DNA from 2 places in the Spongiibacter sp. C9W genome. Region 2 is predicted to be linked to the other one. Evidence: predicted binding sites of a transcription regulator. Region 2 holds the regulator's gene; the other holds the start of a gene.
The links. The regulator PhoB, encoded in region 2, activates phosphate uptake and scavenging genes when phosphate is short. The targets are predictions, from matches to a motif close to TGTCATAAANNTGTAACA.

Region 1: gspC (type II secretion system protein GspC) is a predicted target of PhoB. The motif match lies at 2,117-2,134, and genes of this name have one in related genera.

What each region holds. Positions count from the first base shown of each region.
Region 1 is NZ_CM170672.1:985,580-990,004, forward strand. It holds gene gspD (type II secretion system secretin GspD) at 1-1,188, opposite strand, end outside; gene gspC (type II secretion system protein GspC) at 1,185-2,063, opposite strand; gene AC2Q8J_RS04745 (DUF3012 domain-containing protein) at 2,247-2,414, opposite strand; gene AC2Q8J_RS04750 (rubredoxin) at 2,575-2,748, opposite strand; gene AC2Q8J_RS04755 (hypothetical protein) at 2,886-3,746, opposite strand; gene AC2Q8J_RS04760 (tRNA dihydrouridine synthase) at 3,784-4,425, shown strand, end outside.
Region 2 is NZ_CM170672.1:212,783-217,207, reverse strand. It holds gene AC2Q8J_RS00995 (PstS family phosphate ABC transporter substrate-binding protein) at 1-335, opposite strand, end outside; gene phoR (phosphate regulon sensor histidine kinase PhoR) at 416-1,711, opposite strand; gene phoB (phosphate regulon transcriptional regulator PhoB) at 1,721-2,428, opposite strand; gene purU (formyltetrahydrofolate deformylase) at 2,533-3,387, opposite strand; gene AC2Q8J_RS00975 (SPFH domain-containing protein) at 3,417-4,265, opposite strand; gene AC2Q8J_RS00970 (NfeD family protein) at 4,311-4,425, opposite strand, start outside.

The sequences.
Region 1 (4,425 bases), 770 kb from region 2:
ACTAATGATTCCCGGTGTGCCGCTGGTACCGGATGCACCGCCGCCGAAATTAATGCCGCCTGCGGGTGTGCTGCCCTCTTGAGACCCTCTGAACAACCACTGCACGCCTAACTCTTTGGCCTTGCTGTCCGTCACTTCAATAATGATGGCTTCGACCAACACCTGGGCACGACGGATATCCAGGTCGCGAATGATTTTTTCCAAGTCAGAGATAATATGTGGGCTACCCGACATGACGATGGAGTTCGTCTGCTCGTGGGCTTCAATGTTAATTGACGAAGATACACCCGGCGCCGCATTTCGGCCCGCGCTTTGCTCATCTTTAACAATGGTGTCGCTTATGCTTTTCAGAACTTTTGCCAGTTCATCCGCTTTGGCGTACTTCAGGTACTTAACGCGTATATTTGATTGGCTGGACACCTCGCTATCAAGGTCAGCGACAAGCCGGCGCAAGTAACTACGCGCCTCGTCGTCACCAAACAGAATAAGCGTATTCGTCCGTGGGTCCGCCGCGACAACAGGTTTGGATGATCCCCGTTTGCGCGTTTGTTGCGACAGCACTTTGTTTAAAACGCGCTCCACCTCTTCCGCCGACGAATTACGCAACACCACGGTCTCCATCAACTGGGAGTCGACAGAGTTAACGGCCGAGATGATCGACATCAAACGGCGAACATTGGATTCGCGATCGGTAATCAAGATGATATTGGCATCGGAGTAACTGGTGATTACCCCGACTTTATTGTCGACAAGCGGCCGTAATGACTTCACCAGCTCGTCGGAATCCGCATTTTGCAGCTGCGCGATGCGGGTAATGATGGACTCACTGCGACCCACTGCGGCAGAGGAACGCTGAACCTCAATGCCTTCTATTTTCGCCGCTTGATTTGGAATAACTTTGAGCACACCGTCGCCGGCCTCGACCGCAGAGTAACCCTCTACCCCGAGCTGCAGCAGGAAGATTTGATACAGTTCATCCGCATCGAGCTTTCTGTGGCTCTGAACGCTGACCTTGCCCTTCACTCGGCTGTCTACAACAATGGTTTTGCCCGTCAATTTGGCAACCGTGTCGATAAATTCACCGATATCCACATTTTGCATGTCGAGTTCGAAGCGTTCGGCATAAGCGGCTTGCGGCGGCGCGGCCAGTACCACCAGCAGTGATAGGCTCAGGAGAAAAGTTTTCATATATCCAATCTTTTACTCAAAATCGTATTGTTGCGCTGCACAAGCAGCTCGAAGGATTGCGTGGTTTCCATCAGCTTCATTAATTCGGTAGTCGGCAACTCTGACAACGACTGGCCATTCACCGATAAAACGACATCGCCTGGCTTCAAATCAAGCAGTTTAAAAAGGCGTGGATCACGCCCCGGTTTCATCTCGTAGCCAATCAGCTGCTCGCCCTCCATTACCGGGCTCGCGGCAAAAAAGCGCGCCAAACGCAGCGGGCTATTTTGAATTGTCTGCCGCGGGTCGCCGATAAGATCGCGAATTTCAGCACGATTCAGGTCGATCACATCGCCGTTCGCCGCTGAGGGAGTGGCTGTTGCGCTAATCCCCTGGCTCACGCGGCGTTTTTGCAGTTCAATTTTTTCCTGCTTGCGGTTGTTCTCAATCACAATGTGGTCAGGCATTACCGCCAACAGTTTCACGGCCCCAGCGACTTCTATCTTTTCCCCCACACCGTAGGCTTTAGTCTTGCTGCCGTGGCGCAGAATCGCCACGCCACTGTCTTTGCTGCCGGCAACAACGCCAAGCACAGTAATTTTCAGACGGCTGCGCTTGATATCCTTCTGGATCGTCTGTTCATCCACCGCCGCCTTGGGTGGCTCGCCAAACAGGGGGACGGCTAGCAAAGACTGGACACTGTAGTCAGGGCCATTGCCTGTAGCAACATCAACCGTGGCAACGCTGGCCGGGGGCAACGTTGGCGTGCGCAAGATGCTGGCGACACTCCAAAATAGCTCGGTCAGCAACACAATCAACAACACTAAAAGCAAGGCGCTGATGGCGGAGCGCAACTGGGAGCTACGCAAAATTTTTACTACCGCCAATTTATCCACAGTTGTACATCATCCCTACCGTTGTAGCTAAGCGACGCATAGTAGAGAAACAGTGTGACATTTTTCTTACCACGAACGACGCTTTTGCAAGGTTTTAGCCGGAGTCAGCCAGGCTTGCAATGCCCTTTTCATCAAACCGTCATCAAAACCGGGCAAAGCTACCCGGCCCGGACAGGCTTATCACTATTTAAATACGCAGTGTTTGGTGTAGTCGCTTGCTTCGTTGACGCTCCAATCACCTTTGGGCTTTTCCTTCATCGCCGCGCACCATGCCTCGGAACCCACTTCGGGAGCACAGGCGGCCGCCAACAACAGTGAAGATAATAACAAGGCTTTTTTTATCATTTGCATAGTTACCTCTGGTCTTGGACAGTTGAACGACGCTTTTGCGCCAAATCCGGCCTAGTGTAACAGAGGCAATGTGCGAGGCGCACAGTGGAAGGTAATTTTTGAGGGGTGCTGCACTCTGCTGAAAATCAGCGGCAGAGTGCAGTGTCGGTGATGCAGGTGGCTAAGCCTCAACCATATCGAAGTCAAACTTACTAATACCACAATCGGGGCACTCCCAGTCCTCGGGAACATCGTCCCAGCGTGTGCCAGCGGGAATACCGTCATCGGGAATACCCTCTGCCTCATCATAAATGAAGCCACAGATAACACATTCCCATTTTTTATAGTCGCTCATCGTTCTCTCCGTACAGTGCTGCGGGGCAGCTGAGTCGCCGCTATTGTTTGGCTCAGTATACTACCCGAGAGGCCGACAAAATATTAAGGAAAGTCAATCATTTCGCAAGAAAATGCGCACTGAATTCTGCGAAGCAACTACTCGGCTGCGAGGCGAATCATTGCCTGAACGGTCGCTGGCAAGGACACTAATACTATCTTGGTGCTCTGTTGCTTCTGCGCCAAAGTAATGGTGATCGCCTCCACCTCGTCGAGACGCTCATACAAGTCGCTCAACGCCTCGCTATCGCTCAGCGCAATGCCATTGACGGCGTGCAAGCGATCGCCGCTACGAAGCGGCATCCGGGAAAAAAGGCGTTCATCTTTGCCCGGGTAAAGGTAGTACTCCCGCTCACCGGAGTCCGACTTCTTACGCTCTACTTTCACCGCCCCGCGCAGCGACAGTGGCGAGGTATACAAGCGCTCAAGGTATTCAGCAACCAATGTGGTGACAGCATTGTTGCCACGCAGATCAACGGTCTCCACCCTCGCTGCTGGCTGGGGCCTGCCAGTCGCCAGCGGCTTATAGTGGAAGCCACCGCCGCCAATGGGCAACAATTGATACGCCCCACAACTGTCCAGCAGGAGGCTCGCGTCCAGAATTTCTGCAACGCGCAGGCAGGGCGCCGCCAAGGTATCACCCGACCGCACAAAGCGCTCTTGCCCGTCAACCGCAACCAGGGCCTGTTCGCCCCCCTGCGCGTGTTGCACGGCCAAACCCACGACGACTCTGCGGGTCTCGGGCTCCTCACCAAACCACTGCGCGTCGTCGGCGTTAAAGATTTCTGACTCTTCGGCCAGCGCTTCAGCATCCGGCGCTATCGAGTAGGCCTGAACCACAGCCAGCACTACGCCGGCTATAACGGTCAGTAGCAATATCGACAATATGCCGGAACGTTTAGTCACTGCCATGGTAAATTCCCCAAAGATGCCGGCAAGCTCGCTATAATGCGCCGACATTGATCACCTATTTTACGTTTCTCAGAGCATCCACGCCATGCAAATTCATCTTGCCCCGATGGAGGGTGTCGTCAACGCACGCATGCGCGCACTGCTGACCAGCGCAGGCGGCATCGACCGCTGTATTACCGAATTTGTTCGCGTCACCAATCAACTGCTGCCGCCAAGGGTGTTCCATCGCCTCTGCCCTGAACTGCAACGCGACGGCAAAACCCCCAGTGGCGTTCCAGTGTACGTTCAACTGCTGGGCAGCGAGCCGTTACCGATGGCCGACAACGCCGCGCGCGCGGCGGAGCTGGGCGCACTGGGCGTCGATCTAAACTTCGGCTGTCCAGCTAAATGCGTCAATCGCCATCGAGGCGGTTCTGTGCTGCTGGACGAGCCCGAGCTGATCCACAACATCGTGGGTGAAATCCGAGCGGCTCTCCCCAAGCACTGTCCTTTGACCGTAAAAATCCGCCTGGGTTACCGCGACCGCAGCCGATTTTTGGATGTCGTCGCCGCCATTGTCGACGGCGGTGCCCAGCAGCTGACAGTGCACGCTCGCACGCGCGATGACGGTTACACGCCGCCCGCCCACTGGCATGAAATCGCCCCGGCAGGCGAGCGTTTCGCAATCCCCATTGTCGCGAACGGTGAAATATGGAGTCCTACAGATGCCGAGAAATGCCTAAATGAC
Region 2 (4,425 bases):
TAGCCATATTTCGCTTCGAAGGCTTCGATCTCTTTGTCCTTCATCTTGCGGCTCATTGGCCCCATGTTTGAAGTGCCTTCTGTCAATGCCGGGGGCGCCGTAGAGGAACCGGCTGCTTGAATCTGGACGTTAACGTTTGGGTAAGCGCGTTTGAAGTCTTCGCTCCAAAGCGTCATCAGGTTTGCCAGGGTATCTGAGCCAACGCTGGAAAAAGTGCCCGATACACCCGCCGCTTTTTCGTACACAGGCAGCGCCGGATCAACTTCAGTGGCTGCCGCCACCCACATAGAGGAAAGGCCAAATGCGGCCGCCATCAGACATTGCTTCAGTTTCACAGGTATCTCCCGATCAATAAAATTGGTAACACGGCTGTCATTTTAGCGGCGCTAGATGACGGATTTATTACAATGAGAAATCAGTTTACCCGAGTGATTAATGAACGTGGAAATAAACAACTGAACGTACTGCCATGCCCCGGCTGGCTGGAGATTTTCATCTCGGCCCGGTGGCGCAACAAAACATGTTTCACGATCGCCAAACCCAAGCCTGTACCGCCGGTATCGAGGGAGCGACTTTGATCAACCCGGTAGAAGCGCTCGGTTAGACGGGGAATGTATTGCGGCTCGATACCAATCCCGCTGTCCTGCACTTCCAACACACCGTGGCTGTCATCCTGGTACCAACGCAGCACAATTCGGTCATCCTCGGCGGTGTAGCGCGCAGCATTTACCGCCAAGTTAGACAGCGCGCTGCGTATTTCCGTCGCCTGCCCTTTCAGGGCAATGGCATCGTCACATTCGATGTCGATCTGGCGATTGCCCTTGGCGGCCGCGAGGGCTTCTTCGCGCACCATTTCCATCAGCGGGCGGATACGTATCACTTCATGCTCGCTGGCTTGAGGGACGGATTCCAGTCGCGACAAGAGCATTAAATCTTGAATGAGGTGGTGCATGCGGCGAGACTGCCGCAGCATTTGATCGATGGCGCGATCCCAGCGCGGATTGTCGCCACCGTGCTCAGAAAACGTCTCCAGGTAACCATTGATCACCGTCAGTGGCGTGCGCAATTCGTGTGACACATTCGCGACAAAATCTTTGCGCATTTTTTCGAGACGGTGGGTTCGCGTGACATCGCGGGCAAACAGTAAACGATTACCCTCCGCGAAAAAGCTGATGCTTAAACTGAGCTGTATCTCGCTGTTTACCGGCGACGCCATTTCAAAGGGCATGGCGTATTTTTCAGCTTCGTAGTAGGCAACAAAATTCGGGTTGCGCACTAAATTCAGCAGCTGCAAGCCGACATCTTCATCCCTGCGCAGCCCAAGTAGATCCATCGCCGCATCGTTGCACCATTCGATGTTGCCGTGACGATCCAGCATCACCACGGCATCTGACATCGATGCAAACGATGAATGTAAGTAATCAATAATTGCTTGTAACTGATCACGATCTCCCGACGCATGCTTCTGCATATCGTAAATCGTGTCGAAAATTTGACCCCACATGCCAATTGCCTCTGGCGGCTCGGTACCCAAGCCTCTATATAACCAGTCGCTCAGTCGTTGAAGTTGCCATAGCAGCCAGGTGCATATCACCGCTGCAACGATAAAAACGGGCCACACTCCAAGGTCGAACGCTGTTGCAAACACTGCCGCCGTTGCCAATGGCAGCACTACGCGAACAAGCTCCGTCTTCCAGCCGTAATACCGCATAGAGCAGCGCTAGGCGCTCACCCCCGTTGCGGAAAAACGGTAGCCAGTACCGCGAACGGTTTGAATCAGCTGCCCGAAGTCTCGCTCGTCGGTCAGCAGCGCTTTGCGAAGCCGGCGAATATGAACATCTACCGTGCGCTCTTCAACATAGACATTGGTGCCCCATACCTGGTCGAGCAGTTGACCACGGCTATAGGCACGCTCTTGGTGGGTCATGAAAAATTTCAGTAATTTAAACTCAGTGGGCCCCATATCCAAAGGCTCACCATTGGCAAACACGCGGTGACTGGCGGGGTCGAGTTTGAGGCCATCCACCTCAATGGTCTCTTCCTGCTCAGGCGAGCTGCCGCGGCGCAACACCGCCTTGATGCGCGCCATTAGCTCTCGGGAAGAAAACGGCTTGGTAATATAGTCGTCGGCACCGACATCCAGGCCCTGAACACGGTTGTCTTCATCGTCTTTAGCGGTGAGCATGATGACCAGCATATCCCGGGTTAATTCTTCCCGGCGCAAGCGGCGCAGCAGCTCAATACCACTGGTGACTGGCATCATCCAGTCCAGCAGTACCAGATCCGGGCGCTGATCAACAATAATTCCGTGCGCTTCCTGCGCATTGCTCGCTTCGATGCAGTCGTAACCGGCAAGCTCTAGCCCTACGCGGATCATCTCGCGAATGGCGGCTTCGTCATCGACGATGAGGATGGTCTTTGTGCTCATGCTCTTCCCTTGTAGCCTGTGGATGCTTGAGCCTGCATTAAAACGGCCTTTAATGACAATTATATGACAACGACTCGATCAAGGCGCCAGCCGTTGCCCCAAGCTTAGTCGAAAACGACAGTTTTATTACCGTGCACTAACACCCTGTCCTCAAGGTGATTGCGAAGCGCGCGGGCCAGTACGCTCTTTTCGACATCCTTACCCAGACGCACCAGGTCATCCTTGCTATGGCGATGCGACACTCGAATGACGTCCTGCTCGATAATCGGGCCCTCATCCAGCTGCTCAGTGACGTAGTGGCTGGTGGCTCCGATCAATTTTACGCCGCGATCATAGGCCTTCTGGTAGGGGTTCGCGCCAATGAAAGAAGGCAAAAAGCTGTGGTGAATATTGATCATTCTGCCGCTGTACGCACGGCAAAATTCCGGAGGAATAATCTGCATATAGCGCGCCAGCACGACACAATCAGCGGCATAGTTCTCTGTTAACTCTTGAATACGGGCGTGGGCCGGTGCCTTGTTTTGAGGGTCGACCGGCACATACTCAAACGGAATTCCATGCCACTCGACCATGCTGCGCAAGTTCTCGTGATTTGAGATCACACAGGGAATATCACAGTACAGCTCGCCGCTATGCCAGCGGTGCAATAAATCTGCAATACAGTGTGAGGCATGGCTTGCCAGAATCACCACCTTGCGCCGCCGCGCTGAGTCGACCAGCTCCCACTCCATGTCATATTCCTGCGCCAAGGGCGTAAATGCCTCGCGCACTGCCTCAGCACCGATGCTCAATGAATCGGCTTTAATCTCGTTGCGCATGAAAAACCAATTGCTGTCGGCATCGGCGTGATAATTGGCCTCGGTTAGCCAGCCCCCTTGATCGGCGACAAATTGGCTCACTTTGGCAACGATGCCAACGCGGTCCGGGCAACTGGTGATCAAACAGTAGGTATGTTCCATCTTTACAACAACATCCTTGCAAAAAAATCTTAACCCTTGTTCAGTATCGCCCGCACCGCCTGAGGCAGGTCTGCGGGAAGTACCACGGTCTTGGCATTGTCGGACGCCGACAGCTCACGCAGCGAGTCAGCGTATTTCTCACCCAGCAGATACAGCACGGGCAATTCATCACCTTTAACCGCTTCCGAAACTAACTCAATCGCTGCACCGCTGGCCTTAGCCAACACCACTTCCGCCTGGGCGTCGCGACGCGATGCTTCCAAGCGCCCCTCAGCTTCGAGGATCGCGGCCTGCTTCTCACCTTCGGCCTTGGTCACCGCCGCGCGGCGTTGACGCTCGGCAGCGGCCTGCTCTTCCATGGCACTTTGCATAGTGGGAGATGGATTAATGTCTTGGATTTCCACCGTTTTCAGTGTGATACCCCAGTCGGAAATATCGTCTGAAATCCCCGCCTTGAGCTTGGCCTTGATTTGCTCCCGCGACGACAGGGCCGAGTCCAACGACATCTCGCCTACAATTGAACGCAGTGCGGTCTGTACCAGGTTTTGGATGGCAATGGTGTAATTCTCAACACCGTAAACAGCTTTCTCAGGAGAGACGATATTTATATAGGCCACCGCGTTGGCGATAATCACCGCATTGTCTTCAGTGATAACCTCCTGGGAGGGGATATCCAACACAATGTCCTTGGTTGTTAAGCGGTAGGCCACTTGATCAACATAGGGAATAATAAAGTTCAAACCGGGGTTCAAGGTGCCGTGGTATTTACCAAGGCGTTGCACAATGTGTTTATAGCCTTGGGGAACGGTCTTCACCCCCATCGACAGCGTGACGACGACCAATACAAACAACGCCCCTGTAATTGCTAAACCATCCATATTCTTCCCCTAAAACCTCGTGAAATGAGCCCGCCAGTAACGGTATTATTCGGCAGCTTTGGCGCCGCGTTGGCGGCGTACTATCAATGAATTACCTGAGATATCTTCAACAATGACCCGGTCTCCAACGATCAAGGGCTCGCGACAAATGTAACTCCAT